4 regions of the Serratia plymuthica genome follow, and region 1 is predicted to be linked to each of the others. Evidence: predicted binding sites of a transcription regulator. Region 1 holds the regulator's gene; each other region holds the start of a gene.

Region 1 (7,936 bases):
TTCAATCGTCGTCATTTATCGCTTCCTCAAGCCACATCTCATGGCTACAACATGCATCACACTGGCTATTGTAGCGGCTGGAACAGTCGCAAGAAAACGCCATCTTTTGCAAGGGCATTTCCCCGTTGCCAATCGCGTCTCACCGGCCAGGCCATTCCGGTTAAAACATACGCTCAGAATAACATTTTTAATCCGACCATTTCACTAATATATTTTTCCGCCGCACAGCCCCATTTAATAATTCCCGCAGCGGCAAAAGGCGATTTTTTATACATCAATGGATTGATTTTTCAGCAAAAAAATTGTCGTTAACGTTTTCTCACAATATGGATTATCATTTATGAGTTCTTCGCTGTTTTATATGGCGAAATTGGGGAATACTGTCATTCTTTCGATATCTGTTCCGGGGCCAAGGTTGGTAACGTCGACATGCGTTTAATTCTTACGCTTTTTGTGCTGTTGTTTACACAGCTATTCTTAAATCTGGCGCACGCTGCGCCACAGGCGCGTGTTGCCGCCGAGCAGCGCAAAAGCCACGTTAATGAAGCTCGTCCGGATGACCGCAAGAAAAAGAAAGCGGCAAAGGCCAGCAAAAAAGTGAAAGTCACTGCTACGCCAAAAACTGCCAAGGTTTCCAAAGCCAAAACAGAAAAAACCGCTAAAAAGATCGTTAGCGCCAAATCGAAACACTCAACCCAGAAAATAGCCAAAATCAAAGTAACCCCACCGAAAAAGGGCTACAAAAAAGGCTATGGCCGCCATCGGGAAGCCGGTATGGCCACCGCCAAACTGGTGCGTGACGATAAGCCATTGAAACTCAGCCCGGCGCACAAAAAGCGCTATCAGCACGCCAAGCAAACCGCCATGGCCAAGCTGATGGATCAAATGGGCAAACCTTATCGCTGGGGCGGCACCTCGCCAAGAACCGGTTTCGACTGCAGCGGCCTGATTTATTACGCCTATAAAGACGTCGTGAAAATCAAGATGCCGCGTACCGCCAACGAAATGTATCACCTGCGCGATGCGGCGCCGATCAAGAAAAACGAACTGGAAAGCGGTGACCTGGTGTTCTTCCGCATCAACAACCGCGGCATGGCCGATCATGTCGGCGTCTATCTGGGCAACGGCAAATTCATTCAGTCACCGCGTACCGGCGAGGAAATCCGTATCAGCCAGTTGGACAACGACTACTGGCAAAACCACTATATCGGCGCACGCCGTGTAGTAACGCCGAAAACCATTCGATAATATCCTCCGCGGCTGGCGCTCTCCCGCCGGCCGCCCTCCTCGCAAGCGACGCCTTCTGTGCTTTCACCGCGCTCTGAGAACAGTTTTGCGAACCCGCAGGTGAAATTTCCGGGCATTGGTGTGGCTGGAGGCTTGCAAGAAGACGTAATGGCAGGAAAACGCGAACAGGCGCAGCGAGCTGCGCCTGTGTTACAACCGGGGATCAGTTCAACGCCGCAGTGAAGCTAAAAGCAATAATAACGGCCAGCGCGCACACAGTCGTGAACAGTGACATTTTCAGATCGGTATCCATTACAACTCCTTTTCAGACGGGATTTCCCAAGGGTAAAAGGCACACAATTAATGCGTCAACCCATTTTCCCACAGTTAGACAATAAAATCTTGTTATCATTTCCCGGTTTATAATACTGATTACCTCTTCCACTTTGGCTCAATATGGGACAAAATTCGCAGTTCACAACTGCGTACCGGCAAAAATGCCCCTCCTGACCAAGCGCTGACGACTTCAACACACTAAAAACTCAGCTTCGTTTATTTGGAAGAAGGATCTACGCAGGCAAACGATTAACATCACACTTACATGCTGCAACATGTGAGTTCAGGAGTCATTCTTTACATGGCAACGATTAAAGATGTGGCCAAACGCGCTGGCGTTTCCACCACCACCGTTTCGCACGTCATCAATAAGACTCGTTTCGTCGCCGAAGAGACCAAAGCGGCCGTTGGGGCCGCGATCAAAGAGCTGCACTATTCTCCCAGCGCCGTGGCGCGCAGCCTGAAGGTCAATCACACCAAATCTATTGGCCTGCTGGCCACCTCCAGCGAAGCGCCCTATTTCGCCGAAGTGATCGAGGCGGTGGAAAACAGCTGCTACAGCAAAGGCTATACGCTGATCCTGTGTAATTCGCACAATAACCTGGACAAGCAACGCGCTTATCTGGCGATGCTGGCGCAAAAACGCGTCGACGGCCTGCTGGTGATGTGCTCTGAATACCCGGATCAATTGCTGGGGATGCTGGAAGATTACCGTAATATCCCCATGGTGGTCATGGACTGGGGCGCCGCACGCGGTGATTTTACCGATACCATCATCGATAACGCCTTCGAAGGCGGTTATCTGGCCGGCCGCTATCTGATCGAGCGTGGTCACCGCGATATTGGCGCCATTCCGGGCCAGTTGGCGCGCAATACCGGCGGCGGCCGCCATCAGGGCTTTTTGAAAGCCATGGAAGAAGCCAATATCGAGGTGCGCGACGAGTGGATTGTTCAGGGCGACTTCGAACCGGAATCCGGCTACAAGGCCATGCATCAGATATTGTCGCAGAAACAACGCCCGACGGCGGTATTCTGCGGCGGCGACATCATGGCGATGGGCGCTATCTGCGCCGCCGATGAACTGGGGCTGCGAGTACCGCAGGACATTTCAGTCATCGGCTACGATAACGTGCGCAACGCGCGCTATTTCACCCCGGCGCTGACGACGATCCACCAGCCCAAAGAGCGTTTGGGTGAGATGGCGTTCACCATGCTGCTGGATCGCATCATCAGCAAGCGTGAAGAGTCGCAGGTCATTGAAGTGCATCCGAAGCTGGTTGAACGCCGCTCGGTCGCCGACGGCCCCTTTATCGATTACCGCCGCTAGTCGCCAGCGCCGGGAACCAAGGCGGTTTCCGGCGCCACTTCGCTCAGCCATTCCTGGTTCAAGGTTTCACTGTCCCCCAGGTAGTCCAGTAACCAGGCCATCGCCGGCGATGGGGTATTCTGCTGCCAGGTCAGGCAGCATGGGCTGGCGGGAAACGGCTGTTGCAGTTGCAGCGCCACCAACTCGCCGCGTTGTACCAACGGCAGCACCTGATGCGCCGGCATCATGCCGACACACAAGCCAGCGCACAAGCAATCCACCGCCGATGCCCAATCCGGCACCACCAACCGCCGCTGGTTGTCCAGCGTCCAGGTGACCCGTTTGGGCAGATTGCGCGAGGTATCCTCCAGACACAGGGAAGGAAAAGGCCGGAGCTGATCGTCGTTCAGCAGGCCCTCCAACGCCGCCAATGGATGCTGCGGGCTGGCGACACACAACCAGCGCATATCGCCCATGTCACGAAAGGCAAAACCGCCGCCGACAGGCACCGCTCGCGTAGCGCCGATCGCCATATCGGCGCGGCCGTCCACCAACGCATCCCAGACGCCGTTAAACACTTCCGGTTGGATCAGCAGCTCAACATCGGGGAAATGGCGGTAAAAATCCAACACCAGCTGTCGGCTGCGCTGCGGCTTGACGATGATATCCACCGCAATTTTTAATTGGCCGCGCCAACCATTGGCCACCTGCTGGCACTGCCTGCGCGTGTCGAGCATTTTTTTGATGACACCGCGCGCCTCCTGAATAAATAACAGGCCGGCCGGCGTCAGTTCTACATCACGATGACGCCGTTCAAATAACGGCACCGCCAACCATTGTTCCAGTTGCCGAACGGTATAGCTCACCGCCGAAGGCACCCGGTGCAGTTCCTGCGCCGCCGCGCTGAAGCTGCCGGTGCGGGCGACCGCGTCCACGACATCAAGAGAATATTCAGACCACATGGTTTGCCTTCAATTTTTTTAACAGCACTTCGCAAATATTACCGTTTCACAAGCAGAGATCCAGCCGGATACACTTGCCGGCGCTAAAAACCTGCGACAATAAAATATTAATGAGAAATACCATGCGAAATTCCTTTGGTTTTATGTTCTATCTTGCCGGCCTGAGCATGCTGGGTTACCTGGCCACCGACATGTATCTGCCCGCCTTTGGCGCCATGCAGCTGGATCTGCAAATTTCCGCCGGTGCAATCAGCGCCAGCCTGAGCATTTTCCTGGCCGGTTTTGCCTTTGCTCAACTGCTCTGGGGGCCGCTCTCCGATAATTTGGGCCGTAAACCCGTGCTGCTGATTGGCCTGGCGCTGTTTGCCCTGGGCTGCCTCGGCATGCTGTGGGTACAGAATGCCGTCCAGTTGTGGTCATTGCGCTTTATTCAGGCGATCGGCGTGTGCTCAGCCGCCGTCACCTGGCAAGCGTTGGTCATTGACCGCTACCGTGAAGGCAAGGCCAATCGCGTATTCGCCACCATTATGCCGCTGGTGGCACTTTCGCCAGCGCTGGCGCCGCTGGTCGGCGCCTGGCTGCTGAACCACATGGGATGGCGGGCAATTTTCGCCGTTCTGCTGGGTATCACCGTCATTTTGCTGCTGCCTACGCTGTTACTGAAGGAAAGCGCCAAAAGCGCGCCATTGGCCACTCGGAAAAACACCCTGAGCTTCTTCCAACTGCTGAAATCGCCGGTATTCAGCGGTAACGTCACCATCTTTGCCGCCTGCTCTGCCGGCTTTTTTGCCTGGCTCACCGGCTCGCCGTTTATTCTTGGCGATATGGGTTACAGCCCCAATGACATTGGCCTGAGCTATGTCCCGCAGACGCTGGCATTCTTATTGGGCGGTTACGGTTGCCGTACGGCGTTAAATCGCATCAATGGCAACACCCTGCTGCCGTGGCTGCTGGTAGGTTATGGCATCAGCATGGTGGCGTTATATCTGGTAGCAACAATGACCGAGCCTACGCTGACCACATTATTGATTCCATTCTGTCTAATGGCGCTGGTCAACGGAGCCTGCTACCCGATCGTAGTGGCGAATGCGTTGATGCCCTTCCCGGAAGGCACCGGCAAAGCCGCAGCCCTGCAAAATACATTGCAGTTGGGTTTATGCTTTGTCGCCAGCCTATTGGTTTCGGCCTTTATTGCCCAACCGCTGTTGGCGACGGTAACGGTAATGGTTTCAACGGTGGTATTGGCCGCGTTGGGGTATATGTTGCAACGGGGAAAAGTGATTGATGATGCACAGGCGACGCGCCAGGAACATGCTAACCCTGCGTCATAATTACCAGAATTAATAATCACTTAAAGAATATTTTTGCCGAGTGCGATTTACGGTTGAGTCAGCGCCTCGGCAAGCCTATACTCAAAAACGACCTTTTAAAATAACACTTTTGTAGTCTTATTATCACAAGTAGCTGTTGTGTACGCGTAAGGCGTCACACTTTTTTAAGGATTTGTTTATCCTGTGCCTATTGCGCTGGAGTCTTCTTAAAATTTTCCTCTGTTCATAGTCGGATATCAGACGCCACGGTGACTTTTCACCGCAGGTAAACGTATGCGCCCGCAGAAATTGTCTAAGCTATTTTCTGGCGGGTCATAAGTCAGAAGAAGGTGATGGAGAAGCTATGAGTTCATCGTGTATAGAAGATGTGAGCATTCAAGACAACCCATGGTACCGTATCGCTCATGAAATGCTCAGCATGGCCGGTATTGAAATAAACGGCTCACGCCCTTTCGATATTCAGGTTAAAAACCCTAATTTTTTTAAACGCGTGCTGCAGGAAGGTTCTCTCGGTCTGGGCGAAAGTTATATGGACGGCTGGTGGGAATGCGAACGGCTGGATATTTTCTTTCAACGCGTAGTCAGCGCCGGCCTTGAAAAGAAACTCCCGCATCATTTGAAAGACACTCTGCGTATTGCCGCCGCGCGATTAACCAATTTGCAATCGAAGAAACGCGCCTGGATTGTCGGTAAAGAACATTACGATCTGGGAAACGATCTTTTTACGCTGATGCTCGATCCCTATATGCAATATTCCTGCGCCTATTGGAAAGAGGCAACCACGCTCGAAGAAGCGCAGGAAGCCAAGCTGCGAATGATTTGCGAGAAACTGCAGTTGCAGCCGGGCATGAAATTATTGGATATCGGCTGTGGTTGGGGCGGCCTTTCCGCCTTTGCGGCGAAAAACTACGGCGTTTCCGTCGTGGGCGTCACCATCTCCGCAGAACAGCAAAAGCTGGCGCAGGAACGCTGCGCCGGACTGGACGTTGAAATCCTGCTACAGGACTATCGCGATCTGTACCAGCAGTTTGATCGCATTGTCTCCGTCGGCATGTTTGAGCACGTCGGCCCCAAAAATTATCGCACCTACTTCAAGGTGGTGGAGCGTAATTTAAAACCGGACGGCCTTTTCCTGCTGCATACCATTGGTTCGAACCGGACAGATATGAATGTTGACCCGTGGATCAACAAATATATCTTCCCTAATGGTTGCCTGCCTTCAATCACGCAAATAGCCAAAGCCAGCGAGGGGCGTTTCGTGATGGAGGATTGGCATAATATTGGCGCCGATTATGATCGCACGCTGATGGTCTGGTACGAGCGCTTCAGGCAGGCCTGGCCGCAGCTGGCCCAACGTTATTCCGAGCGTTTCGAACGTATGTTCAGCTATTATCTGAACGCCTGTGCCGGGGCATTCCGTGCGCGCGATATCCAATTGTGGCAGGTAGTGCTTAGCCCGAAAGGCATTGAAGGCGGTATCCGCGTCCCGCGCTGATTATCCTGCAGAGTAAAAAACATGCCCTATGGATTTCGATCTGCAGCCAGGCACTTGCTTAACTAAGTCGCCGGGGTGACAAATTTGCCGGGAGCAGATTTGAACGCTGCTGGCAGTGGCCTTTTGAGGGACGTGGCCCAAGGATGGGCCACGTAATTGAGTGCAGGCAACAACGCTGCAACCTGAAAGACGACGGGTATATCAGCCGCAATAAACCCGAATGATTTTATCATCGCTATCGCCCAGGAAGTTCAGACGACGCAGGTTAAAGTCCATGGTAACGGCCGAATTGTACGGTATAGCGCGTACCTGAGATTCAATCTGAACGCCTTCCAGCGCCGACATCGGTTTACCGACGTAACTCTGGTATTGCGATGCGCCGCAGGTATCACTTTCCGCATCAACGGCCTGATTGGCCGCGCCCTGCTCGGGTGAACTGCTACAGGCACTCAGCGCCAGCAGCGCCGTTAACATTAACGTTTTCCCATAAAACTTCACGCGGTTACTCCTCTGTGGTTATTGTCCGTCAGATCTTCTGCGCCAGCGCGCTCGCCGTCGCCATTGCCGCTTCGCGGCTCGCCAACACCCGCTCAACGGTGTCTACCACCGCCTGCGTTTGCGGATCGATCTCAATATTCACCTTGTCACCCAGGCGTTTTTTGCCCAGCGTGGTGCGCTCAAGCGTTTCCGGGATCAGATGAACGCAGAAACGGTTATTCACCACCTCTCCGATCGTCAGGCTAATACCGTCAATGCCAATAAAACCTTTATGCAGAACGTATTTCATCAGTTCCGCGTCAGGCATGCGCAGCCATACCTGGCGGTTATTTTCGGAGGTATAAATCTTGGCGACTTCCGCCGTGCAGATAATATGGCCGGACATCAGGTGGCCGCCAATTTCATCGTTGAATTTGGCTGCCCTTTCGATATTGACCACGTCCCCCAAAGCCAGCTCGCCGAGATTGGTCAGGCGCAACGTTTCTTTGATCAAATCGAAACTGACGCGGTTGCCTTCCACCGCGGTGACGGTCAGGCAGCAACCGTTATGGGATACCGACGCGCCGAGCTCCAGCCCTGGCAGCAGTTCCGCAGGCATCTCGATGACATGGGTGCGGAAGTTGGATTTTTCATCAATGGCGACCAGCGGCGCGGTGCCTTGTACGATACCGGTGAACATGTGAGCCTCTTCTTTCTGAAAATGTTTAAAGCGCTTGGGGCAGTTTGCCCCAGTTGGCGTGGAAAACCAAACCCGGGAGGCAAAAAATCCGCGCCTGCGCAT
Region 2 (7,936 bases), 2.7 Mb from region 1:
TTGCTGCCGGCTGGGCGGGCGTCGGTTTTTCTATCGGCGCCATGCTGGCCCCGCCAATCATCGTCATTGCCCACGTCTCTTTTGGCTGGCAGGGTGCCTTCTTGTTCTCCGGCGCGTTGGCGTTGGTCTGGGTGGTACTGTGGTGGCTGTTCTACCACGAGCCGTCAAAACACCCCAATCTGAGCCAAAAAGAGTTGGATCTGATCCGCGAAGATAACGAGCCGGTATTGCCGAGGCTGCCGTTTTTAAAATCATTGGCAATCTTGTGTAAAAACAAAAAGTTCTACGGCATCGCCATTCCGGCCTTTCTCGCCGAACCGGCCTGGGCGGTGTTCAGCTTCTGGGTGCCGCTGTACCTGGCTACCGAACGCGGCATGGATTTAAAGCACATCGCCATGTTTGCCTGGCTGCCGTTTTTGGCGGCGGATATCGGCAGCGTCGCCAGCGGTTATCTCACCACCCTGTACCGCAAATGGTTCGGCTGCAGCCGCGTCAACTCGGTGGTCGCCAGCTCGGTCACCGGCGCCTTCATGATGGTTTCGCTGGCGTTTGTCGCGGTGACCAAAGATCCCTATGTGGCGATCGCGTTGATCTCGATCGGCGGTTTCGGCCACCAGGTGATCTCCTGCATGCTCAGCGCGCTGGTGGTGGAGTCGTTCGATAAAAACCAGATGGCGACGGTCAACGGCATGCGCGGCTCCAGTGCCTGGATCGCCAGTTTCCTGTTTACGCTGCTGATCGGTGCGGTTTCCGACACCGTCGGCTTCAACCCGCTGTTTATCGCCATGGGCTTCTTCGATCTGATCGGCGCCCTGTTCCTGATTGCCTTGATCGCCGAGCGCGGCGGTAAAAAAACACTGAATAGTTAAGTTGGATGCCTATGAAAACGTTAAAAAAATGGACGCTGGCAGGCGAGTATGCCGACCGCGTTGAATTGCTGGTCGACGAGCGCCACCTGTTCTGCCTGTACGTGCTGGAAGACAACCTGTTCCGCGTGCTGATCAAACGCAACGGCGAGCTGGCGCTGGACCGCACCTGGAGCATTGCGCCGCAGGCCGACGTGCCCTGGGAAGGGCGCGATCGCCTGAGCGTCGCCGGTTTTAGCCTGCCGGGTTATCAACTGCAACAGCATGAGGATCGATTGGTGGTGACCGGCGCCGCGCTGCGCGTTACCGTGCACCAGCCGCTGTGGCTGGAGTGGGAACACCGCAATGCCGCCGGTGAATGGCGGCCGCTGGCGGCCGACCGGCCAACCAGCGCCTACCTGCTCAATCCGCAGGGTGACGGCGTGGCGCACTACCAGCGCCGCTTTGCCGGCGAACGCTATTATGGCCTGGGCGAGAAGGCCGGCGATCTGGAGCGCAGCGGCCGCCGCTTCGAAATGCGCAATCTGGATGCGATGGGCTACAACGCCGCCAGCACCGATCCGCTGTACAAGCATGTGCCCTTCACCATCACCCGCGGTGCAGAGGCCAGTTTTGGGCTGTTTTACGACAACCTGAGCAGCTGCTGGCTGGATTTGGGCAACGAGATCGACAATTACCATTTGGCCTACCGCCGTTATCAGGCCGAGGCGGGGGATCTCGATTATTACCTGTTCCTGGGGCCGCAGGTGCTGGACGTGACCAAAGCCTTTGTGCGCCTCACCGGCAAGACCCACTTCGGGCCGAAATGGAGCCTCGGGTACAGCGGTTCGACCATGCATTACACCGACGCGCCGGACGCCCAGCAGCAGTTGCAACAGTTCATCGCATTGTGCAAGCAGCACGATATTCCTTGCGACTCGTTCCAGCTGTCTTCGGGTTACACCTCGATCGGCAACAAGCGCTACGTGTTCAACTGGAATTACGACAAGGTGCCGCAGCCGAAGTTGCTGAGCCAGGCGTTCCACGCCGCCGGGCTGAAGCTGGCGGCCAACATCAAACCCTGCCTGTTGCAGGATCATCCGCAGTACCGGCAGGCGGCGGAGCAGGGGCTGTTTATCCGCGATTCGGAAAGCGACCAGCCGGAGCGCTCCAGCTTTTGGGACGACGAAGGTTCGCACCTCGATTTCACCAACCCGGCGACGGTGCGTTGGTGGCAGCAGGGCGTCACTCAGCAACTGCTGGAGATGGGCATAGATTCGACCTGGAACGACAACAACGAATACGAAGTGTGGGACGCAGAAGCGCGCTGCCAGGGTTTTGGCCGGCCGATCGCCATCAAGCATATCCGCCCGGTAATGCCGTTGCTGATGATGCGCGCTTCGATGGAAGCCCAGCAGCGCTTCGCGCCCGACCTGCGGCCGTACCTGATCTCCCGTTCCGGCTGTGCCGGCATGCAGCGCTACGTGCAGACCTGGAGCGGCGACAACCGCACCAACTGGCAAACCCTGCGCTACAACATCCGCATGGGGTTGGGCATGAGCCTGTCCGGGTTGTATAACCTGGGGCACGACGTCGGCGGTTTTTCCGGCGACAAACCGGACGCCGAACTGCTGGTGCGCTGGGTGCAAAACGGCGTGATGCACCCGCGTTTCACCATTCACTCCTGGAACGACGACGCGACGGTTAACGAGCCGTGGATGTATCCGGCCGCCACGCCGGCCGTCCGCGAGGCGATCAACCTGCGCTATCGCCTGATGCCCTATTTCTACACCCTGCTGTGGCAGGCCAGCGCCGACGACGAGCCGATGTTGCGCCCGACCTTCCTCGATCACGAGCATGATGAACGCACGCTGAACGAAACCGATGATTTTATGATCGGCCGCGATTTGCTGGTGGCCAGCGTGGTGGAGCAGGGGCAGCGTGCGCGTTCGGTCTATCTGCCGGATAACGGCGAAGGCTGGTACTGCTTCCACAGCGGCCAGTGGTTCAGCGGTGGCCAGACGGTGGTGCTGGATGCACCGCTGGAGCGTCTGCCGCTGTTGGTGCGCGCCGGGGCGGCGTTGCCGCTGTCATCTCGCCTGGCGCACGTCGACGTTGCCGCCGACGATCGGCGCGAGTTGCAACTGTACCCGTTTAAAGGCTGTGGCAGCGCTTCTGGGCTGTTGTTCGAAGACGACGGGGAAAGTTATGGCTGGCAGCAGGGCAACGCGCTGTGGCTGCGCTGGGAGATGCACAGCGATAATCGGCGCGTCATGCTGAACGTCACCACCGAAGGGCAGTTCAAACCGGCCTGGCGGACGCTGACGGTCAGCCTGCCTGCCGGAGAAACGCGGGAACTGTGGATCAACGGTGAGCCGGGCGAGAGTTTTACGTTGGAATAGGGCGTTTATGGGGCCGCGCGCTTCTTGCGCGGCTTCTTGGCGACGATGACGGTTTTCACTTCGCTTTCCACCCAGCCATCCTGCAGGCGGGTTTTCAGCAGTTCGCCGACCTGCGCCTGTTTGGTGGTTTTCAGCAATTCGCCGCGCGGGGTTTGCGTCACGCTGTAGCCGCGCGCCAGCGTCGCCAGCGGGCTGACCGCTTCGAGCTGGCTGCAGGCCACCCCGAAACGCTGGCGGTAAGCGTTGAGCCGGCGCTCCAGCGCCTGCTGCAAACGGTATTCCTGTTGCTGCACGCGTTGCTGGTAGCGGTGAATGCGCGCCTGCGGCTGCACCTGCGCCAAACGCTGTTGCACCCGATCGCTGCGGCGTGAAGACAGGCGCAGCTGATTTTGCATGCCGTCTTCCAACCGGCGTTGCAGCTTGAACAACAGCGTTTGCTGGCGCGCCAGGCGCAGATGCGGATGCTGCTGTTGCAAACGGTGGTTGATGCGGGTGAACTGCTGCTGACGCTGGGCCAGATAGTAATCCATCGCCATTTCCATCCGCTGCTGCTGGGATTGCAACTGACGCAGCAGCTCCAGCTGATTGCGGCTGACCAGTTCGGCGGCGGCGGAAGGGGTTGGCGCCCGCAGATCCGCGACAAAGTCGGCAATGGTGACGTCGGTTTCATGGCCGACGGCGCTGACGATCGGAATGCGGCTGGCGAATATCGCCCGCGCTACGCGTTCGTCGTTAAAACTCCACAGGTCTTCCAGCGAGCCGCCGCCACGGCCGACGATCAGCACGTCGCATTCGTCGCGGCGGTTGGCCGTTTCGATGGCGCGTACGATCTGCAATGGCGCTTCCGCGCCCTGCACCGAGGTCGGGTAGATAACGATGGGCAGCGAAGGATCGCGCCGTTGCAGCACCTGCAACACATCGTGCAGCGCCGCGCCGCTGGCGGAGGTGATCACCCCGACGCGTTTGGCCGGGCTGGGCAGCGGTTGCTTGAACTGTTGGTCGAACAGGCCTTCGGCGCTCAGGCGCTGTTTCAGTTGATCGAATTGCTGTTGCAGCAGGCCGTCGCCGGCGGGTTGCATGCTTTCGGCAATCAGCTGATAGTCGCCGCGCGGTTCATACAGCGTGATGCTGGCGCGAACCAACACTTGCTGGCCGTTTTGCGGGCGGAAGGTGGTGCGGCGGTTGCTGTTGCGGAACATCGCACAACGCACCTGCGCGCGGTCGTCTTTCAGCGTGAAATACCAGTGGCCGGAAGCGGGTTGAGAGAAGTTGGAGATCTCGGCGGAGAGCCAAATCTGGCCCATTTCCATTTCCAGCAGCTGTCGAACCGTCTGATTCAGGCGGCTTACGGTAAAAATAGACGGCGAGACAGGTAGCGACATGTGACCCAGATCAAATTCCAAAACAACCACTTAATTGGTCGATACTACAGGGCTGAAAAAGGTAATCAAGAGTTTTTGTGAGAAAGTGCTGGAGGCAACCGATTACGCTCTGTATAATGCCGCGGCAATATTTTATCTTTTTCACAGCCCACTCTGGTGAGATATTGCCCATGCTACGTATCGCGAAAGAAGCACTAACGTTTGACGACGTTCTCCTGGTTCCAGCTCACTCTACGGTTCTGCCTAATACCGCTGAGCTCGGCACCCAATTGACCAAAACTATCCACCTGAATATCCCTATGCTGTCCGCAGCCATGGATACCGTAACCGAAGCTGGCCTGGCCATTGCGCTGGCGCAGGAAGGCGGCCTGGGCTTCATTCACAAAAACATGTCTATCGAGCGTCAGGCTGAAGAAGTCCGCCGCGTGAAAAAACATGAAAGCGGCGTAGTGACCGACCCGCAATCCGTAACCCCCTCCACCACGCTGAAAGAAGTGAAAGAACTGACCGCGCGTAACGGCTTTGCCGGCTACCCGGTAGTGACCGAAGAGAACGAACTGGTCGGTATCATCACCGGCCGTGACGTGCGCTTCGTGACCGATCTGAACCAGCCTGTTACCGCCGTGATGACGCCGAAAGAGCGCCTGGTCACGGTGAAAGAGGGTGAAGCGCGTGAAGTCGTGCTGCAAAGAATGCATGAAAAACGCGTTGAGAAAGCGCTGGTGGTGGACGACAACTTCCATCTGCTGGGCATGATCACCGTAAAAGACTTCCAGAAGGCGGAGCGCAAGCCAAACGCCTGTAAGGACGAGCATGGCCGCCTGCGCGTTGGCGCTGCGGTTGGCGCCGGTGCCGGCAACGAAGAGCGCGTTGACGCGTTGGTCGCTGCAGGCGTTGACGTACTCCTGATCGACTCCTCCCACGGCCATTCCGAAGGCGTATTGCAGCGCATTCGCGAAACCCGCGCCAAATACCCGGATCTGCAGATCGTTGGCGGCAACGTCGCCACGGCCTCCGGCGCCAAAGCGCTGGCAGACGCCGGCGTGAGCGCGGTGAAAGTGGGTATCGGCCCTGGCTCCATCTGTACCACCCGCATCGTGACCGGCGTGGGCGTACCGCAGATCACCGCTATCGCCGACGCGGTTGAAGCGCTGGAAGGCACCGGCATTCCGGTTATCGCCGACGGCGGCATCCGCTTCTCCGGCGACATCGCCAAAGCCATCGCGGCCGGCGCATCTTGCGTGATGGTCGGCTCCATGCTGGCGGGCACCGAAGAATCGCCGGGCGAAATCGAGCTGTACCAGGGCCGTTCGTTCAAGTCCTACCGTGGTATGGGCTCGCTGGGCGCCATGTCCAAAGGCTCTTCCGACCGTTACTTCCAGACCGATAACGCCGCCGACAAACTGGTGCCGGAAGGTATCGAAGGCCGCGTGGCTTACAAAGGCATGCTGAAAGCGATCGTGCACCAGCAAATGGGCGGTCTGCGCTCTTGCATGGGCCTGACCGGTTGCGCCACCATCGACGAGCTGCGCACCAAGGCTGAATTTGTGCGCATCAGCGGCGCCGGCATTCAGGAAAGCCACGTGCATGACGTGACCATCACCAAAGAGTCACCGAACTACCGCATGGGTTAATGCTTGACCCTCTCCTGCGGGAGAGGCCGGGGTGGGGGGCTTGGCTCCTCGCCCCGAAACCTTATTTTTCGCTCTTTTTCTCTGTTGCTGGAATTCGCCTCACATGACAAATAATATCCATAAGCATCGCATCCTTATTCTGGATTTTGGTTCGCAATACACCCAACTGGTAGCACGCCGCGTGCGCGAAATCGGCGTTTACTGTGAGCTGTGGGCCTGGGACGTTAGCGAAGAGCAAATCCGCGAATTCAATCCAAGCGGCATCATCCTTTCCGGCGGCCCGGAGAGCACCACCGAACATAACAGCCCGCGTGCGCCAGAGTACGTGTTCACCGCAGGTGTACCGGTACTGGGCGTATGCTACGGCATGCAGACCATGGCGATGCAGCTGGGCGGCCATGTGCAGGGTTCCAACGAGCGCGAGTTCGGCTATGCGCAGGTGGAAGTGACCACCGACAGCGCGCTGGTTCGCGGCATCGAAGACGCCCTCAGTTCTGCCGGCAAACCGCTGCTGGACGTGTGGATGAGCCACGGCGACAAAGTGACCGCCATTCCTTCGGACTTCGTGACCGTCGCCAGCACCGATACCTGCCCGTTCGCCATTATGGCCAACGAAGAAAAACGCTTCTACGGCGTGCAGTTCCACCCGGAAGTGACCCACACCCGTCAGGGCCAGCGCATGCTGGAGCGTTTCGTGCTGGATATCTGCCAGTGTGAAGCCCTGTGGACGCCTGCGACCATCATTGAAGATGCGGTTGAGCGTATCCGCGAGCAAGTGGGCGAAGATCACGTGATCCTCGGCCTGTCCGGCGGCGTGGATTCTTCCGTTACCGCCATGCTGCTGCACCGCGCCATCGGCAAACGCCTGACCTGCGTGTTCGTCGACAACGGCCTGCTGCGCCTGAACGAAGCCGACCAGGTGCTGGAAATGTTCGGCGACCACTTCGGCCTGAACATCGTGCACGTCGCGGCGGAAAACCGCTTCCTGAGCGCGCTGGCCGGCGTTGACGAACCTGAAGCCAAGCGCAAGATCATCGGCCGCGTCTTCGTTGAAGTGTTCGACGAAGAAGCCTGCAAGCAAGACGCAGTGAAATGGCTGGCGCAAGGCACCATCTATCCGGACGTGATCGAATCCGCCGCTTCCGCCACCGGCAAAGCGCACGTGATCAAGTCGCACCACAACGTGGGCGGCCTGCCGAAAGAGATGAAGCTGGGCCTGGTCGAGCCGCTGAAAGAGCTGTTCAAAGACGAAGTGCGCAAAATCGGTCTGGAGTTGGGCCTGCCGTACGACATGCTCTACCGCCACCCGTTCCCGGGGCCAGGTCTGGGCGTGCGCGTGCTGGGCGAAGTGAAGAAAGAGTACTGCGACTTGCTGCGCCGTGCCGACGCCATCTTCATCGAAGAGCTGCATAAAGCCGACCTGTACAACAAGGTCAGCCAGGCGTTCACCGTATTCCTGCCGGTGCGTTCGGTCGGCGTGATGGGCGACGGCCGTAAATACGACTGGGTTGTTTCACTGCGCGCAGTGGAAACCATCGACTTTATGACCGCGCATTGGGCGCACCTGCCGTACGATTTCCTCGGCCGCGTCTCCAACCGCATCATCAACGAAGTGGACGGCATTTCCCGCGTAGTTTACGACATCAGCGGCAAGCCACCGGCTACGATTGAGT
Region 3 (7,936 bases), 770 kb from region 1:
AAACAGTTTTGCAATGAAGCATTTTTTGCGCCATTGACTAGAATCTTATGTGTTAAAAAATAATAAATTCTGCCGAGGTTAAACCAGTTTGGCATTTGGCCTGCGGGTACTGATTGAACAACAAAGGGATGAGCTAGTTTTTTCTGGTTATTATTTCAGGTTGTCATCAAAAAGGGTGAGGGCAGATATGTTTTATTGTCAGCAGCATCACAAGCGGAGTTTCGATTCCTTGCATCCTCGTGGCGTTCGTTTTTCTTTGCGGGAAATGCAGGTTAAAGAAATTCACTTGAGGGCAAAACGTATTCATGAAGCTTGTTTGATTATTTAACCCCCCCCTTTTTTTAGAAAAAAGAATTATTTATTCGTTACTTTTTTGCGAAGAGTTGCCTATGCCCCTAATGTTGAGTGTCATTGTCCCGTTGTATAACGCGGGTGAACTGTTCGAGCCTTTTATGGCGTCGCTGCTGGCCCAGGATGAACAACGGCTGGAGGTGATCATCGTCAATGACGGCTCTACCGATGGCTCTGGCGCTACCGCCCACCGCTATGCGCGGCAGTACCCGCATATTACCGTGTTCGATCAGCCTAATTCCGGCGTTTCCTGCGCGCGCAACGCGGGCCTGGCTATCGCTCGGGGGAAATATGTGGCGTTTCCGGACGCGGATGATGTATTGGCACCTGAATTGTATTCAACGTTAGTGACGTTGGCCGAACAAGAACAATTAGATGTCATGCAGTGTAATGGGGAGCGTTATTTTGCTCACAGGGATGAATTGCAATCGATAATTCCTCAAAATCGACTGGGCGACACCGGCGTTATTAGCGGAGCACAGTGGCTGGAACGTGCGTTGAAAACAAGGAAGTTTATTCATGTAGTTTGGTTGGCGGTGTATCGTCTTGATTTTATTAAACAGCATCAGTTGTATTTCGAACCGGGTTTGCATCACCAGGATATTCCCTGGACCACCGAGGTGATGTTTAATGCGCAGCGGGTCAAGTACCTCAGCAAAGCCTTGTATCGGCAACGGGTGCACGATCAATCCATCAGCAACCGCCGTCGCACCGGCAAGGCGAACGTGGAATACCAGCGGCACTATATGAAAATAGTGGAAATGCTGGTGGCGCTTAACCAGCGTTATGCCAGAAAAATGGTCATTAGGCCGGCTTTTCACTGGCAGATTGCCCGCGAGGCGTTGGGTATTTGCCACAGTATTCGCCGGGAGCCTGAGCTGGCGGCGCAGTGCCAAATCACCGATGAGTTTTATCGGCGCGGCATCGATCGAACGATGGCGGCTAACGCGCGTGGTCTCAAGCAGTACTGGCACGTGACGTTGTGGTTACATCGGCTGAAGCAGTGGCAAGGCGGCGATCATTGCTCGCAGCCCGCTGCCGAATAACAGGCGTTGGGATCCGCCGGTTTAAGGCGTATAATCCCCCTCCATTTTGCCGGAGAGAAACACATGCTTGCAGGTATGCCGTCATTGAGTCACCAAGAGCAGCAGGAAGCTGCGGACCGTATCCATCTATTGATGGAACAAGGCATGAGCAGTGGTGAAGCCATCGCGCGCGTCGCGCAGGAAATCCGCGAAAAACACCAGGGCGACCAGGTTAGCGTTCTGTTTGATGATGAAGACGAAGACGACTATCAGGAAAGGCCGGACGAACAGGCTGACGACGAGTCGGAAGAAGACGAAAACTATTGATGTTGCAGGGGCCGGCAAGCCGGCCCCAACGTTTTATCCCTCAATCACTACCGCGGCGGCAGCCTGCTTGGCTAACGCCACCGCCTCTTCCACATTTTCCGCCGTTGCCAGCGCCACGCCCATCCTGCGTTGCCCGTTAATGTCCGGTTTGCCGAACAGACGCAGCTGATTGTGGCCGCTCAATGCGTGCTCCAAACCGCTGAAGCGCAGATCGCTGCTGATCATCTGCGGCAGGATCACCGCCGAGGCCGAAGGGCCGAATTGACGAATAGCGCCAATCGGCAGGCCAAGGAAGGCGCGAACGTGCAGGGCGAATTCGGACAGATCCTGCGAGATCAGCGTCACCATGCCGGTATCGTGCGGGCGCGGCGACACCTCGCTGAAGATCACCTCGTCGCCGCAGACGAACAATTCAACGCCGAACAGGCCGAACCCACCTAACGCCTGCACTACGTTTTGCGCAATCTCCTGCGCGCGATTCAATGCCAGCTCGCTCATCCGTTGCGGTTGCCACGATTCACGATAATCGCCGTCCTCCTGGCGGTGACCTATTGGCGCACAGAAATGGACACCGTCGATCGCACTGATGGTCAGCAGGGTAATTTCAAAATCAAACTTGACCAGGCCTTCGACAATCACTCGCCCACCGCCGGCGCGGCCGCCCTGTTGGGCATAATCCCAGGCGGTTTTCAGCTGCTCCGGGCTGCGGATCAGGCTCTGGCCCTTGCCGGAGGAGCTCATGACCGGCTTGATAATGCACGGATAGCCGATTTCGGCGACGGCCTGCCGGAAGTCTTCTTCACCGTCGGCAAAGCGGTAGCTGGAGGTCGGCAGGCTCAGGGTTTCAGCGGCCAGACGGCGGATACCTTCACGGTTCATGGTCAGGCGTGTCGCTTCGGCACAGGGCACCACGCGGTGTCCCTGTCTCTCCAACTCAACCAGCATGCTGGTGGCGATGGCTTCGATCTCCGGCACGATGTAATCGGGACGTTCCTGTTCAATCAGGGCTTTCAGCGCGTTGCCGTCCAGCATATTGATGACGTGGCTGCGGTGCGCCACATGCATGGCCGGGGCATCCGCATAGCGATCTACAGCAATCACTTCCAGTCCTAAACGCTGGCATTCGATGGCAACTTCTTTACCCAACTCGCCGGAGCCGAGCAGCATGACGCGGGTGGCGGACGGGCGCAGGGCGGTTCCAATAGTTAACATAGTCTCGTACCTGGATCTGTGGATTTAACGCGGTCTGATAATGGGTGTGCAGTATATACGAAAACGTTTGCGCATGCAGGTGGGCGAGATGGGGGGCGATGTTATTGCCCAAAAAGCCTGTGCGGCGGCTTTTTTTATGCGTGAAATCCGTAAACCCTGCTATCTCTGTTATCATCTGCGGCTGATTCGGCGCCAACCCGTGGGCGCGCCGCCATTCCATTTGCCATATAAGAGTTATCGCCGTGAGCACAGTATCTTTTTCTTCCCTGCCGTTGCCAGCCGAACAGTTGGCCAACCTCAATGAACTGGGGTACGCCGCAATGACGCCGGTGCAGGCCGCCGCATTGCCCGCCATCCTGAAAGGGCAGGACGTACGTGCCAAAGCAAAAACCGGTAGCGGTAAAACGGCGGCGTTCGGTATCGGCCTGCTGGACAAAATCAATGTTTCTCAGGTGGCGGCACAGGCGCTGATCTTGTGCCCGACACGCGAACTGGCTGACCAGGTAAGCAAAGAGTTGCGTCGGCTGGCGCGTTTCACCCAGAACATCAAAATCCTTACCCTGTGCGGTGGCCAACCAATGGGGCCACAGCTCGACTCGCTGGTGCATGCGCCGCATATCGTGGTGGGTACGCCGGGGCGTATTCAGGAGCATTTGCGCAAGAAAACGCTGGTGTTGGATGAATTGAAAGTGCTGGTGCTGGACGAAGCCGATCGCATGCTGGACATGGGCTTTGCCGACGACATCGACGACGTGATCAGTTACACCCCGCCGCAGCGCCAGACTCTGTTGTTCTCGGCGACCTATCCGAGCGGTATCGAGCGCATCAGCGCCCGCGTGCAGCGTGAGCCGTTGAATGTAGAAGTGGACGATGGCGACGATCACACCTCCATTGAACAACGCTTTTACGAAACCACCCGCGATCAGCGCCCGGCGGTGCTGGTGTCCGCCATTCGTCATTATCAGCCTTCGTCCTGTGTGGTGTTCTGCAACACCAAGCGCGATTGCCAGAGCGTCTATGAAGCGCTGGAAGCCCGTGGTATCAGCGTATCGGCTCTGCATGGCGATCTGGAACAGCGCGATCGCGATCAGGTGCTGGTGCGTTTTGCCAACCGCAGTTGCCGGGTGCTGGTCGCGACCGACGTTGCCGCGCGCGGGCTGGATATCAAAGAGCTGGAGCTGGTAGTCAACTATGAGCTGGCGTTTGATCCGGAAGTACACGTACACCGTATTGGTCGTACTGGCCGCGCGGGCCTGAACGGCCTGGCGATCAGCCTGTGTACGCCGCAGGAAATGGAGCGTGCGCATGCGGTTGAAGAGTACCAGCGCAAGGCGGTCAACTGGGCGCCGGTGTCTGAACTGAGCGGCGCTGCCAATACCACGCTGGAGGCCGAAATGGTCACTCTTTGCATCGACGGCGGGCGCAAAGCCAAAATTCGCCCTGGCGACATTCTCGGTGCCTTGACCGGCGATGCCGGGTTGACGGCCGCTGAAGTGGGCAAAATCGACATGTTCCCGGTACACGCCTATGTGGCGATCCGCAAGTCCAGCGCTCGCAAGGCGCTGCAACAGCTTCAGCAGGGCAAAATCAAAGGCAAGAACTGCAAGGTGCGGTTGTTGAAATAATCCGCGTCAGGGGTGCGCTTGCATCCCTGCGTAAAATCACCTTATACTGTATAAAAATACAGTATTCTAACCTTTGAGGAATGCACACATGGCCGTTGAAGTAAAATATGTGGTGGTGAGAAACGGTGAGGAAAAGATGACTTTCGCAACCAAGAAAGAAGCCGATGCTTACGACAAAATGCTGGATCTGGCGGACAGTCTCGGTGAATGGCTGCAGCAGGCGCCTCTGAACCTGGATGATGAGCAGCGTGAAGGGCTGAGCTTCTTCCTGGCGGAGCATAAAGACGTGCTGGGGCAGATTCTGCGTGGTGCCGCGCCGGCGGAAGCGCCGAAGCAACCGACCAAAGTGAAAACGGAAAAATCCGTCGCTACCTCAAAAGAGGGATCTGCGTCAGAAAAGCAGGCAGCATAATGACTTATGTTGCGGCAATGTGATGAAAAAGGATCTAGAATGACCCGTGGAATAACTTTCTTCAGTCGCTTTGAGCAAGACATTCTGGCCGGGCTCAAGACCATTACTCTCCGGGACGCCAGCGAATCCCACTTTCAGCCCGGTGAGGTATTGCGCGTTAGCCGTAATGAAGACGACGTGTTTTTCTGTTTTATTGAAGTGCTGTCAGTTACGCCGGTTCGCCTGGATACGCTCACCGAACAGCATGCCAAACAAGAAAATATGTCGCTCAGCGAGCTGAAGCAGGTGATCAAGGAAATCTATCCGGGGTTGGATGAGCTGTTTGTCATCAGCTTTGTAAAACGCTGATCCTTTGCCAGACCTGTTGTGAGCCAGGGGGCAAATACCCATGGATAGTGTCAATCACAACTGGAGGGCATATGAAAAGAACGGGACTGAGTTTGGCCGTAGCGCTGTTGGCCATGGCAGGTTTGACGACGGCGGTACAGGCACAGGAGCAACGCACGGCCAAGGTGGCGCAATGCATCGGCCTGCAACCGGCAGAGGTTGCCGCTCAGGTAAAACGCGATTATCTGCAGAACCGCATCACGCGCTGGGCATCGGATAAAAAGTTGCTGGGCACAGCCACCCCGATAGCCTGGATCAGCCCGGAAGCCATCACCGGCAAGGACGCGATCTGGCAAGTGCCGTTGACGGTAAGGGGCACCAAACAGGATAAAACCTATAACGTTACCCTCAACTGCAACACGGGTGAAATCGCCTACGGCGAACCGCAGTAACGCCACTGCTTTCAGGCTATCACCTGCCTGAAAATAATAAACCCGCCTTATCAGCGGGTTTTTTTGGTTTAGCGGTTTGCCTTAGTCCGTGAATGGAATAACCAGTTCACCGGGCTTCACTTCCAGCCCTTTTGCCAGTTTCTTCGCCAGCGCTTCGGTCTTGCTGTTATCCGGATTCAACACGTAGGCCGGTTTTTGATCGAAGTAGGATTTCAGCGACTGATTCAGGTAAGGAGTCAGCGCTTTCATCACCGTCTGCATTTTTTCCGGCTGCACGCTATAGTCGGTCAGCTCCATGTCCTTCAGGAATACCGCGCCTTGCTCACGATCATAGACCGGCTGCGCCTTCAGCGTCAGTTTCAGGTCTGCCGTCTGCGGGCCGAGGATTGAGCTGATATTCACCTTGGCATCGCCGGAAAGGGTGACCTTGCCCGGCTCGCTGCGACCAATCTGGCTTTTTAACTGAGTCAGTACAATATTGGCATCCAACAGCCCCGGCACGCCGATTTGCTTCTGATAATCGTTGTGCTTTTGCAGGTAATCATTCACTTCCTGTTCGCTGAGCGTGTATTGAGTGAGTTGATTACAACCGGCCAATACGCCGGCGAACAGCAGGGCGGCCGCGCCCATCAGAATCTTCTTCATTTGTGCCTCATAGCTACTGCCAACGAAATGCTGCAGATAATTGATTTGTCATTATAAACGGTCACCCCCTGCGAGAGAAATCGCTGACGGTGGCACGCAGAATGATAGTGCGCGTGAAAGAAGGCATCACCTATCGGATAACGCTGAAACTGCTCAGCGCCGCAGGCGCAACGCCAACAACAGCACGCCGCCCAAACAGGCCAACCCCCCTAACGCAGGAAACAGCGGAATGCCCCACAGCCGCAGCGAAGCGTGCATCAGGTAAGGCGCAAGCCCCAGCGCGAAGGCAGCGGTGACAATGGCGATGGCCAGCGTGACGGCGGCCCGTTCCAGCGCTTTGCTCAACTGATCGATATTCTTGACGTTGATGTCGGCACCGATTTGCCCGCGCTTCATACGGCGCATCAACAGTCGCAGGGTTTGCGGGAGTTCTTCACCGGCATCCAGCGCTTCTGCACCCAACGCCAGCATGCGCCGCTGCACCGCGTCGGGGGAGTAACGCTGCAACATCACCTGCTGCAGCATGGGTTTCAACGTGGCGATAATGTCAAAGTTGGGATCGAGCCGGTGCAGCACGCCGTCTGCAGTGATCAACGCCTTGAACAGCAACACCAGGTCCGGCGGCATCGCCAGTTGGTGCTCGCGCGCCATCACCAGCAGATCGGTCAGCGCCTTGCCTAACGTCAGGGTGGAGGAAGCCTGCTTATCGAGGAAGTTCTGCGCCGCCAGCTCCAGATCCAACAGATCCAGCGGATCGCTGTCCGACCAGGCAATCAGCGTATTGACGATGCCGTCGGATTCGCGTTCAGCGATGGCTTGCAACAGAAGCAACAGTTGGTTGCGACGCCGTTCGGAAAGCTGCCCCACCATGCCGAAATCGATAAAACCGACGCGGTTACCCGCTAACGCCATGACGTTGCCGGGATGGGGATCGGCGTGGTAAAGACGATGCTCCAGCACCATTTTCATAAAAGCCTGTGCGCCGCGTTGCGCCAGTAACGGGCCGTCAAATCCGGCCGCCGCCAACTGCTGCGGGTTCTCCGGCGCGGTGCCGGGCAGGAATTCCTGAACCAGCAGGCGTTTTGACGACCATTGCCGGTAAATTTTCGGGATCGCCACCTCAGCTTGCGAGCTAAAGCATTCAGCAATACGTTCGCAGTTATTGCCTTCGTGGGTCAAGTCCAGTTCGTGATTGAGCGCGGTTGCCAGTGCGCGCACCATCTGGCGCGGGCGGTAACGGGCCAGCGCGGGGCTTTGCTGCTCTACGGTTTCCGCCAGATAAGTCAGCAGGCGCAGATCGGCGTGAATGGTTTTCGCCAGGCCAGGCCGCAGCACCTTGATCACCACCGCTTCGCCGCTGTGCAGGCGTGCGCGGTAAATTTGCGCCATCGAAGCGGCGGCCAGCGGCGTGCTGTCAAACTCGGCGAACAGGCTGTGCGGATCGGCGCCCAGATCGGTCGTGACTTGCGCTGCCAGTTCGCTCCATGGCAGGGTAGACGCCTGACTGTGCAAGCGATCAAGCTCGTCGGTCCAGCTTGAGTCAAGCAGATCCGAACGGGT
Region 4 (7,936 bases), 1.2 Mb from region 1:
GTTTTGCCTGCGGTAGAGGAAGAATGGGACATTCAATGGGAGATTTTCCGCCTGTTGGCTGACTGTGAAGAGCGTGATTTAGAGCTGATCAAAGGGTTGCGTTCTGACCTCCGCGAGGCTGCGGTAAGTAATATCGGGATAAATTTAACGCAATAAGGCAAGAAAACGTGATTTAACGCCTGATTTGTCATGCCTTAAGGCTTCACATCCGCACCCTGTCTGGTCTACATTTGGGGGGCGTAAAAAAAGTGGCTATCGGTGCGTGTATGCAGGAGGGTGCTGTCAATCGGCATATCCGTCGCACTCGATGCTTTGCAAACGATAAACACACTGTAAGGATAACTTATGAACAAGACTCAACTGATTGATGTAATCGCGGACAAGGCTGACCTTTCCAAAGCACAAGCTAAACTGGCTCTGGAATCCACCCTGGCTGCTATTACTGAGTCTCTGAAAGAAGGTGATGCAGTACAATTGGTTGGTTTCGGTACTTTCAAAGTGAACCATCGTAACGAGCGCACCGGCCGCAACCCACAGACTGGTAAAGAAATCAAAATCGCAGCTGCCAACGTGCCTGCGTTCGTTTCTGGTAAAGCACTGAAAGACGCGGTTAAGTAATACTGCGTGTTGGTGAAAAGATTAAACAGGGGGGCGATGGCGCCCCTTTTGTTTGTCCGACAGGCGCTGCTGGCCATTGGCATTGCCGGTGGCCTGAGCGCCTGCAGCAGTCATTCTGATCCCCCCACCTTTACCGCCAGCGGCTACGTGGCCGATCAGGGCGTTATGCGTCTGTGGCGTAAAGACGACGACCAGCAACGTCCTCAGGTGCTGATGAGTGTCTACAGCCCCTATCGCGGGCCAGGCACGGTCACTACCCTGTACGAATACCAGAACGGTGAACTGCGCCAGATTAAGCGCACTGATGCCGATCGCGATCAAGACTCTATTCAATTACGCTTTGCCGATGACGGCACGGTGAGTTTTATGCAACGCCAGCTGGCTACGCGGCGTGAGCAATTGACCGGCGATGAGATCGCCCTGTATCAATACCAGGCACGGCGGGTCCTTGAACTGAGCGATGCGTTGCGCGCCGGTAAGGTGACGCTGATGCAGGGGCGTTGGCAGCAGGATGTGGTGCAAACCTGTGATGGGCAATCAATCAAGCCGAAGCTGGATAAGAATGCAGAGGCCTGGATCGCGCGGCGTGCCCGCAACAGCAACCAGCCGGTGAATATAGCCTGGTTGGACGCGCCGGAAGGGCGTGAACTGCTGCTGGTGGCGAACGACGATTTTTGCCGCTGGGAACCGAAAGAAGAGACGTTATAAAAAAGGGTTCTGCATGCAGAACCCCTCGTTTGACTGTGGTGCGACGTTCAGATCATTTGCCGCGGGCAATCGCACGATAGCCAATATCGCTGCGACAGAAACTGCCCTGCCACTGAATGCCTTTCGCCAACTGGTATGCGCGTTGTTGCGCTTCCGCTACCGTTGCACCCAGCGCTGTCGCGCACAGCACGCGCCCACCGTTAGTGACTACGTCATCGCCCTGCATGCGCGTACCGGCATGGAACACTTTGCCGTCGGCGCTTTCCTGCTGCGGTAGGCCCTGAATCACGTCACCGTTGCTGTAGTCGCCCGGGTATCCGCCGGCCGCCAGTACCACGCCCAAGGCAGGGCGCTCGTCCCACTCGGACGTTTTCTCATTCAACTTGCCTTCCTCACCGGCCAGACACAGTTCAACCAGATCGGAGCGCAGACGCAGCATGATGGGTTGAGTTTCCGGATCGCCAAAGCGGCAGTTGAACTCAATCACTTTCGGCTGACCGTCTGCAGAGATCATCAGCCCGGCATACAGGAAACCGACGTAGGTATTCCCTTCCGCGGCCATGCCGCGTACCGTCGGCCAAATGACCTGGTCCATTGCTCGCTGGTGGATTTCATCAGTGACTACCGGGGCCGGGGAATAGGCGCCCATACCGCCGGTGTTAGGGCCGGTATCGCCATCGCCAACGCGTTTGTGATCCTGGCTGGTGGCCATCGGCACTACGTTCTCGCCGTCGACCATCACGATAAAACTGGCTTCCTCACCCTCGAGGAATTCTTCCACCACGATACGGTGGCCCGCATCGCCAAAAGCGTTGCCGGCCAGCATGTCCTGCACTGCGTCTTCCGCTTCCTGCAGCGTCATGGCGACGATGACGCCTTTACCGGCGGCAAGACCATCGGCTTTAATGACGATAGGGGCACCTTTACTGCGTACATAAGCCAGCGCCGGTTCAACGTCGGTAAAGTTCTGGTACTCGGCGCTCGGAATGTTATGACGCGCCAGGAAGTCTTTGGTAAAGGCTTTAGAGCCTTCCAGTTGAGCGGCCGCCTGGGTCGGGCCAAAGATTTTCAGGCCTGCGGCCTGGAAGGCGTCAACCACGCCAATCACCAGCGGCGCTTCCGGCCCAACGATGGTCAGACCGATGTCATGGCTCTGTGCAAAGGCGACCAGCGCCGGAATATCGGTGGCGGAGATCGCTACGTTTGTCAGGTTTGGTTCCAGCGCGGTACCGGCGTTGCCCGGTGCGACGTAAACGTTGTCTGCCAGCGGTGACTGAGCGGCTTTCCATGCCAGCGCATGTTCACGCCCGCCGTTGCCGATAATTAAAATGTTCATCAGGTACTCCATGCAGAGCGTGCGCCGTAGCGCACGCGGCAAAAGGGATTAATGGCGGAAGTGGCGCATGTCGGTGAAGATCATCGCAATGCCGTGTTCGTTGGCGGCGGCAATCACTTCGTCGTCGCGGATCGAACCGCCAGGCTGGATCACGCAGGTGATGCCAACCGCCGCTGCCGCATCGATGCCGTCACGGAACGGGAAGAAGGCGTCGGACGCCATGGCGGAACCTTTCACCTCAAGCCCTTCGTCTGCCGCTTTGATCCCGGCGATTTTGGCGGAGTAAACGCGGCTCATCTGGCCAGCGCCTATGCCGATGGTCATATTGTCACGCGCATAAACGATGGCGTTGGATTTCACGAATTTGGCCACTTTCCAGCAGAACAGCGCATCACGCAGTTCCTGAGCGCTCGGCTGACGTTCGGACACCACGCGCAGATCGCCTTCGTTCACCATACCCAGATCGCGATCCTGCACCAGCAGGCCGCCATTGACGCGTTTGAAGTCCAGCGCGGCAACGCGTTGTTGCCATTGACCGCAGGCCAGAACGCGAACGTTCTGCTTGGCGGCCAGCAGAGAGCGGGCTTCCTGGCTGATGCTCGGTGCAATGATCACTTCCACGAACTGGCGGCTAATGATGGCTTGCGCGGTGGCGGCATCCAGTTCACGGTTGAAGGCGATGATACCGCCGAAAGCCGAGGTCGGATCGGTCTGGTAGGCGCGCTCGTAGGCCACCAGGATATCGTCGCCGATAGCCACACCGCATGGGTTGGCGTGCTTGACGATCACGCAGGCCGGCTCGGCGAACTCTTTGACGCATTCCAGCGCGGCGTCGGTATCGGCGATGTTGTTATAGGAGAGCGCTTTGCCCTGCAGCTGGTCAGCGGTAGCGACAGAAGCTTCCTGAACGTTCTCTTCTATATAGAAGGCAGCTTGCTGGTGGCTGTTTTCACCGTAGCGCATATCCTGCTTCTTGATGTAGTTAAGGTTCAGGGTGCGTGGGAACCGGCCGGCAGGCTGTTCAGTATCGCCGTGATAGGCTGGAACCAGTGCGCCGAAGTAGTTGGCGATCATGCTGTCGTAGGCGGCGGTATGCTCGAAGGCTTTGATAGCCAGATCGAAACGAGTGGCGTATTGCAGCGAGCCATCGTTGTTATCCATCTCGGTAATGATGGCGGCGTAGTCGCTGCTCTTCACCACGATGGCGACGTCTTTATGGTTCTTGGCCGCGGAGCGCACCATGGTCGGGCCGCCGATATCGATATTCTCGACCGCGTCTTCCAGCGAGCAGTCCGGGCGCGCGACTGTCTGGGCGAACGGATAAAGGTTAACGACTACCATGTCGATCGGCTTGATGTCGTGCTGGCCCATGATCGCATCGTCCTGACCGCGACGGCCCAGAATGCCGCCGTGTACCTTGGGATGCAGGGTCTTCACTCGTCCGTCCATCATTTCCGGGAAACCGGTGTAGTCGGAAACTTCGGTAACAGGCAGGCCGGCATCTGCCAGCAGACGGGCGGTGCCGCCGGTGGAGAGTAGTTCGACGCCACGCTGGGAAAGCGCTTCGGCGAATTCAACGATACCGGCTTTGTCGGAGACGCTGAGCAGGGCCCGGCGGATTGGACGAGGTTGTTGCATGGTTTTATCCCTTGGCTTTGGAGTCGCAATAAAGAGCGTTACGTGAATTTCCACCTGCTTCTCTCTATAAGGAAAGGATTTTCTCTCTATAGAGGAGCAATCGGGCACAGATTCAGGTAACGACCTTATAAAAGAGGGAGCGTTTCGTCGCGAGGAATTGTAGCGAAAACGTTTGCGCGGTGCTCGTAAATTTTCCTCGCAAATGGGTTCTGTGGATAAAGTTGTGCACAACAGGGTATAAGGACGGGTTTTGCTGTGGAATGCAGCAAACGATCGTTTTTGTCGAAAATACCTGTTGCGGCCTGCGAGGAGCTCCCTATAATGCGCCTCCATCGACACGGAACATGTGAACAACTTCACAGAGTCTCCGGGGTTCGAAGAGAAAAAATCCTGAAAATTAGGGTTGACTCTGAAAGAGGAAAGCGTAATATACGCCACCTCGAGATAGCAAGCTACGGCGGCTAACTCACTGCTCTTTAACAATTTATCAGACAATCTGTGTGGGCACTCCACAAGACGATATCCAGAACCTTCGGGTTCGAAAAAATATCAAGTCTTGAAGAGTGACTACTGAAGTAAAATTCATTTAGTAACCTTTGAGCATCGCTTCACGAGTTGAAGCAAATCGAACTTTTAAATTGAAGAGTTTGATCATGGCTCAGATTGAACGCTGGCGGCAGGCCTAACACATGCAAGTCGAGCGGTAGCACAAGAGAGCTTGCTCTCTGGGTGACGAGCGGCGGACGGGTGAGTAATGTCTGGGAAACTGCCTGATGGAGGGGGATAACTACTGGAAACGGTAGCTAATACCGCATAACGTCTACGGACCAAAGTGGGGGACCTTCGGGCCTCACGCCATCAGATGTGCCCAGATGGGATTAGCTAGTAGGTGGGGTAATGGCTCACCTAGGCGACGATCCCTAGCTGGTCTGAGAGGATGACCAGCCACACTGGAACTGAGACACGGTCCAGACTCCTACGGGAGGCAGCAGTGGGGAATATTGCACAATGGGCGCAAGCCTGATGCAGCCATGCCGCGTGTGTGAAGAAGGCCTTAGGGTTGTAAAGCACTTTCAGCGAGGAGGAAGGGTAGTGTGTTAATAGCACATTGCATTGACGTTACTCGCAGAAGAAGCACCGGCTAACTCCGTGCCAGCAGCCGCGGTAATACGGAGGGTGCAAGCGTTAATCGGAATTACTGGGCGTAAAGCGCACGCAGGCGGTTTGTTAAGTCAGATGTGAAATCCCCGCGCTTAACGTGGGAACTGCATTTGAAACTGGCAAGCTAGAGTCTTGTAGAGGGGGGTAGAATTCCAGGTGTAGCGGTGAAATGCGTAGAGATCTGGAGGAATACCGGTGGCGAAGGCGGCCCCCTGGACAAAGACTGACGCTCAGGTGCGAAAGCGTGGGGAGCAAACAGGATTAGATACCCTGGTAGTCCACGCTGTAAACGATGTCGATTTGGAGGTTGTGCCCTTGAGGCGTGGCTTCCGGAGCTAACGCGTTAAATCGACCGCCTGGGGAGTACGGCCGCAAGGTTAAAACTCAAATGAATTGACGGGGGCCCGCACAAGCGGTGGAGCATGTGGTTTAATTCGATGCAACGCGAAGAACCTTACCTACTCTTGACATCCAGAGAATTCGCTAGAGATAGCTTAGTGCCTTCGGGAACTCTGAGACAGGTGCTGCATGGCTGTCGTCAGCTCGTGTTGTGAAATGTTGGGTTAAGTCCCGCAACGAGCGCAACCCTTATCCTTTGTTGCCAGCGATTCGGTCGGGAACTCAAAGGAGACTGCCGGTGATAAACCGGAGGAAGGTGGGGATGACGTCAAGTCATCATGGCCCTTACGAGTAGGGCTACACACGTGCTACAATGGCGTATACAAAGAGAAGCGAACTCGCGAGAGCAAGCGGACCTCATAAAGTACGTCGTAGTCCGGATTGGAGTCTGCAACTCGACTCCATGAAGTCGGAATCGCTAGTAATCGTAGATCAGAATGCTACGGTGAATACGTTCCCGGGCCTTGTACACACCGCCCGTCACACCATGGGAGTGGGTTGCAAAAGAAGTAGGTAGCTTAACCTTCGGGAGGGCGCTTACCACTTTGTGATTCATGACTGGGGTGAAGTCGTAACAAGGTAACCGTAGGGGAACCTGCGGTTGGATCACCTCCTTACCTAATGATATTGATTCGCGTGGCGTGCTCACACAGATTGTCTGATGAAAAAGTAATGAGCAAAAGCGCTACCTGTTGATGTAATGAGTCTCTGACTCATGCTGATACGAACCGATTAAAACGTTCAGTTTAATCGGATTTTCGTGTCCCCATCGTCTAGAGGCCTAGGACACTGCCCTTTCACGGCTGTAACAGGGGTTCGAATCCCCTTGGGGACGCCAATCCGATAATGAGTGAAAGACATTATCACCGGTGAGTCATCACCGAAAACATCTTAAAGATGACTCTTGCGAGTCGTGTTTAAGATATTGCTCTTTAACAATCTGGAACAAGCTGAAAATTGAAACATGACAGCTGAAACTTATCCCTCCGTAGATGTATTGGGATAAGGATTAACCTGTCATAGAGTCTCTCAAATGTAGCAATGCGAACGATGGAAACATCTTCGGGTTGTGAGGTTAAGTGACTAAGCGTACACGGTGGATGCCTAGGCAGTCAGAGGCGATGAAGGGCGTGCTAATCTGCGAAAAGTGTCGGTAAGGTGATATGAACCGTTATAACCGGCAATACCCGAATGGGGAAACCCAGTGTGTTTCGACACACTATCGTATGGTGAATACATAGCCATACGAGGCGAACCGGGGGAACTGAAACATCTAAGTACCCCGAGGAAAAGAAATCAACCGAGATTCCCCCAGTAGCGGCGAGCGAACGGGGAACAGCCCAGAACCTGAATCAGTTTGTGTGTTAGTGGAAGCGTCTGGAAAGTCGCACAGTAAAGGGTGATAGTCCCGTACACTAAAATGCACATTCTGTGAGTTCGATGAGTAGGGCGGGACACGTGACATCCTGTCTGAATATGGGGGGACCATCCTCCAAGGCTAAATACTCCTGACTGACCGATAGTGAACCAGTACCGTGAGGGAAAGGCGAAAAGAACCCCGGCGAGGGGAGTGAAATAGAACCTGAAACCGTGTACGTACAAGCAGTGGGAGCACCTTCGTGGTGTGACTGCGTACCTTTTGTATAATGGGTCAGCGACTTATATTTTGTAGCAAGGTTAACCGTATAGGGGAGCCGTAGGGAAACCGAGTCTTAACTGGGCGAATAGTTGCAAGGTATAGACCCGAAACCCGGTGATCTAGCCATGGGCAGGTTGAAGGTTGGGTAACACTAACTGGAGGACCGAACCGACTAATGTTGAAAAATTAGCGGATGACTTGTGGCTGGGGGTGAAAGGCCAATCAAACCGGGAGATAGCTGGTTCTCCCCGAAAGCTATTTAGGTAGCGCCTCGTGAACTCATCTTCGGGGGTAGAGCACTGTTTCGGCTAGGGGGCCATCCCGGCTTACCAAACCGATGCAAACTCCGAATACCGAAGAATGTTATCACGGGAGACACACGGCGGGTGCTAACGTCCGTCGTGAAGAGGGAAACAACCCAGACCGCCAGCTAAGGT

Evidence for each region. The regulator PurR, encoded in region 1, represses purine synthesis genes. The targets are predictions, from matches to a motif close to CANGCAAACGTTTGCNTG.
Region 2: guaB (IMP dehydrogenase) is a predicted target of PurR. The motif match lies at 4,721-4,738, and genes of this name have one in related genera.
Region 3: purT (formate-dependent phosphoribosylglycinamide formyltransferase) is a predicted target of PurR. The motif match lies at 2,972-2,989, and genes of this name have one in related genera.
Region 4: purH (bifunctional phosphoribosylaminoimidazolecarboxamide formyltransferase/IMP cyclohydrolase) is a predicted target of PurR. The motif match lies at 4,462-4,479, and genes of this name have one in related genera.

Annotation. Positions count from the first base shown of each region.
Region 1 is NZ_CP068771.1:2,019,022-2,026,957, reverse strand. Features, by position in the region: gene JK621_RS09680 (Grx4 family monothiol glutaredoxin) at 1-15, opposite strand, end outside; gene JK621_RS09675 (C40 family peptidase) at 430-1,248, shown strand; gene JK621_RS09670 (YnhF family membrane protein) at 1,451-1,540, opposite strand; gene purR (HTH-type transcriptional repressor PurR) at 1,865-2,890, shown strand; gene punR (DNA-binding transcriptional activator PunR) at 2,887-3,831, opposite strand; gene punC (purine nucleoside transporter PunC) at 3,954-5,162, shown strand; gene cfa (cyclopropane fatty acyl phospholipid synthase) at 5,506-6,657, shown strand; gene JK621_RS09645 (I78 family peptidase inhibitor) at 6,859-7,155, opposite strand; gene JK621_RS09640 (riboflavin synthase subunit alpha) at 7,184-7,834, opposite strand.
Region 2 is NZ_CP068771.1:4,756,916-4,764,851, forward strand. Features, by position in the region: gene JK621_RS22170 (MFS transporter) at 1-869, shown strand, start outside; gene JK621_RS22175 (glycoside hydrolase family 31 protein) at 881-3,247, shown strand; gene xseA (exodeoxyribonuclease VII large subunit) at 3,253-4,629, opposite strand; gene guaB (IMP dehydrogenase) at 4,800-6,263, shown strand; gene guaA (glutamine-hydrolyzing GMP synthase) at 6,367-7,936, shown strand, end outside.
Region 3 is NZ_CP068771.1:2,790,044-2,797,979, reverse strand. Features, by position in the region: gene JK621_RS12980 (hypothetical protein) at 89-328, shown strand; gene JK621_RS12975 (glycosyltransferase) at 390-1,397, shown strand; gene JK621_RS12970 (YoaH family protein) at 1,461-1,703, shown strand; gene purT (formate-dependent phosphoribosylglycinamide formyltransferase) at 1,737-2,915, opposite strand; gene dbpA (ATP-dependent RNA helicase DbpA) at 3,158-4,540, shown strand; gene JK621_RS12955 (YebG family protein) at 4,629-4,952, shown strand; gene yqfB (N(4)-acetylcytidine aminohydrolase) at 4,992-5,300, shown strand; gene yebF (protein YebF) at 5,372-5,731, shown strand; gene JK621_RS12940 (lipoprotein) at 5,813-6,376, opposite strand; gene JK621_RS12935 (ABC1 kinase family protein) at 6,530-7,936, opposite strand, start outside.
Region 4 is NZ_CP068771.1:3,207,270-3,215,205, reverse strand. Features, by position in the region: gene JK621_RS15015 (YjaG family protein) at 1-156, shown strand, start outside; gene hupA (nucleoid-associated protein HU-alpha) at 346-618, shown strand; gene JK621_RS15005 (DUF1481 domain-containing protein) at 655-1,326, shown strand; gene purD (phosphoribosylamine--glycine ligase) at 1,379-2,662, opposite strand; gene purH (bifunctional phosphoribosylaminoimidazolecarboxamide formyltransferase/IMP cyclohydrolase) at 2,711-4,300, opposite strand; rRNA gene JK621_RS14990 (16S ribosomal RNA) at 4,936-6,477, shown strand; tRNA gene JK621_RS14985 (tRNA-Glu) at 6,623-6,698, shown strand; rRNA gene JK621_RS14980 (23S ribosomal RNA) at 6,934-7,936, shown strand, end outside.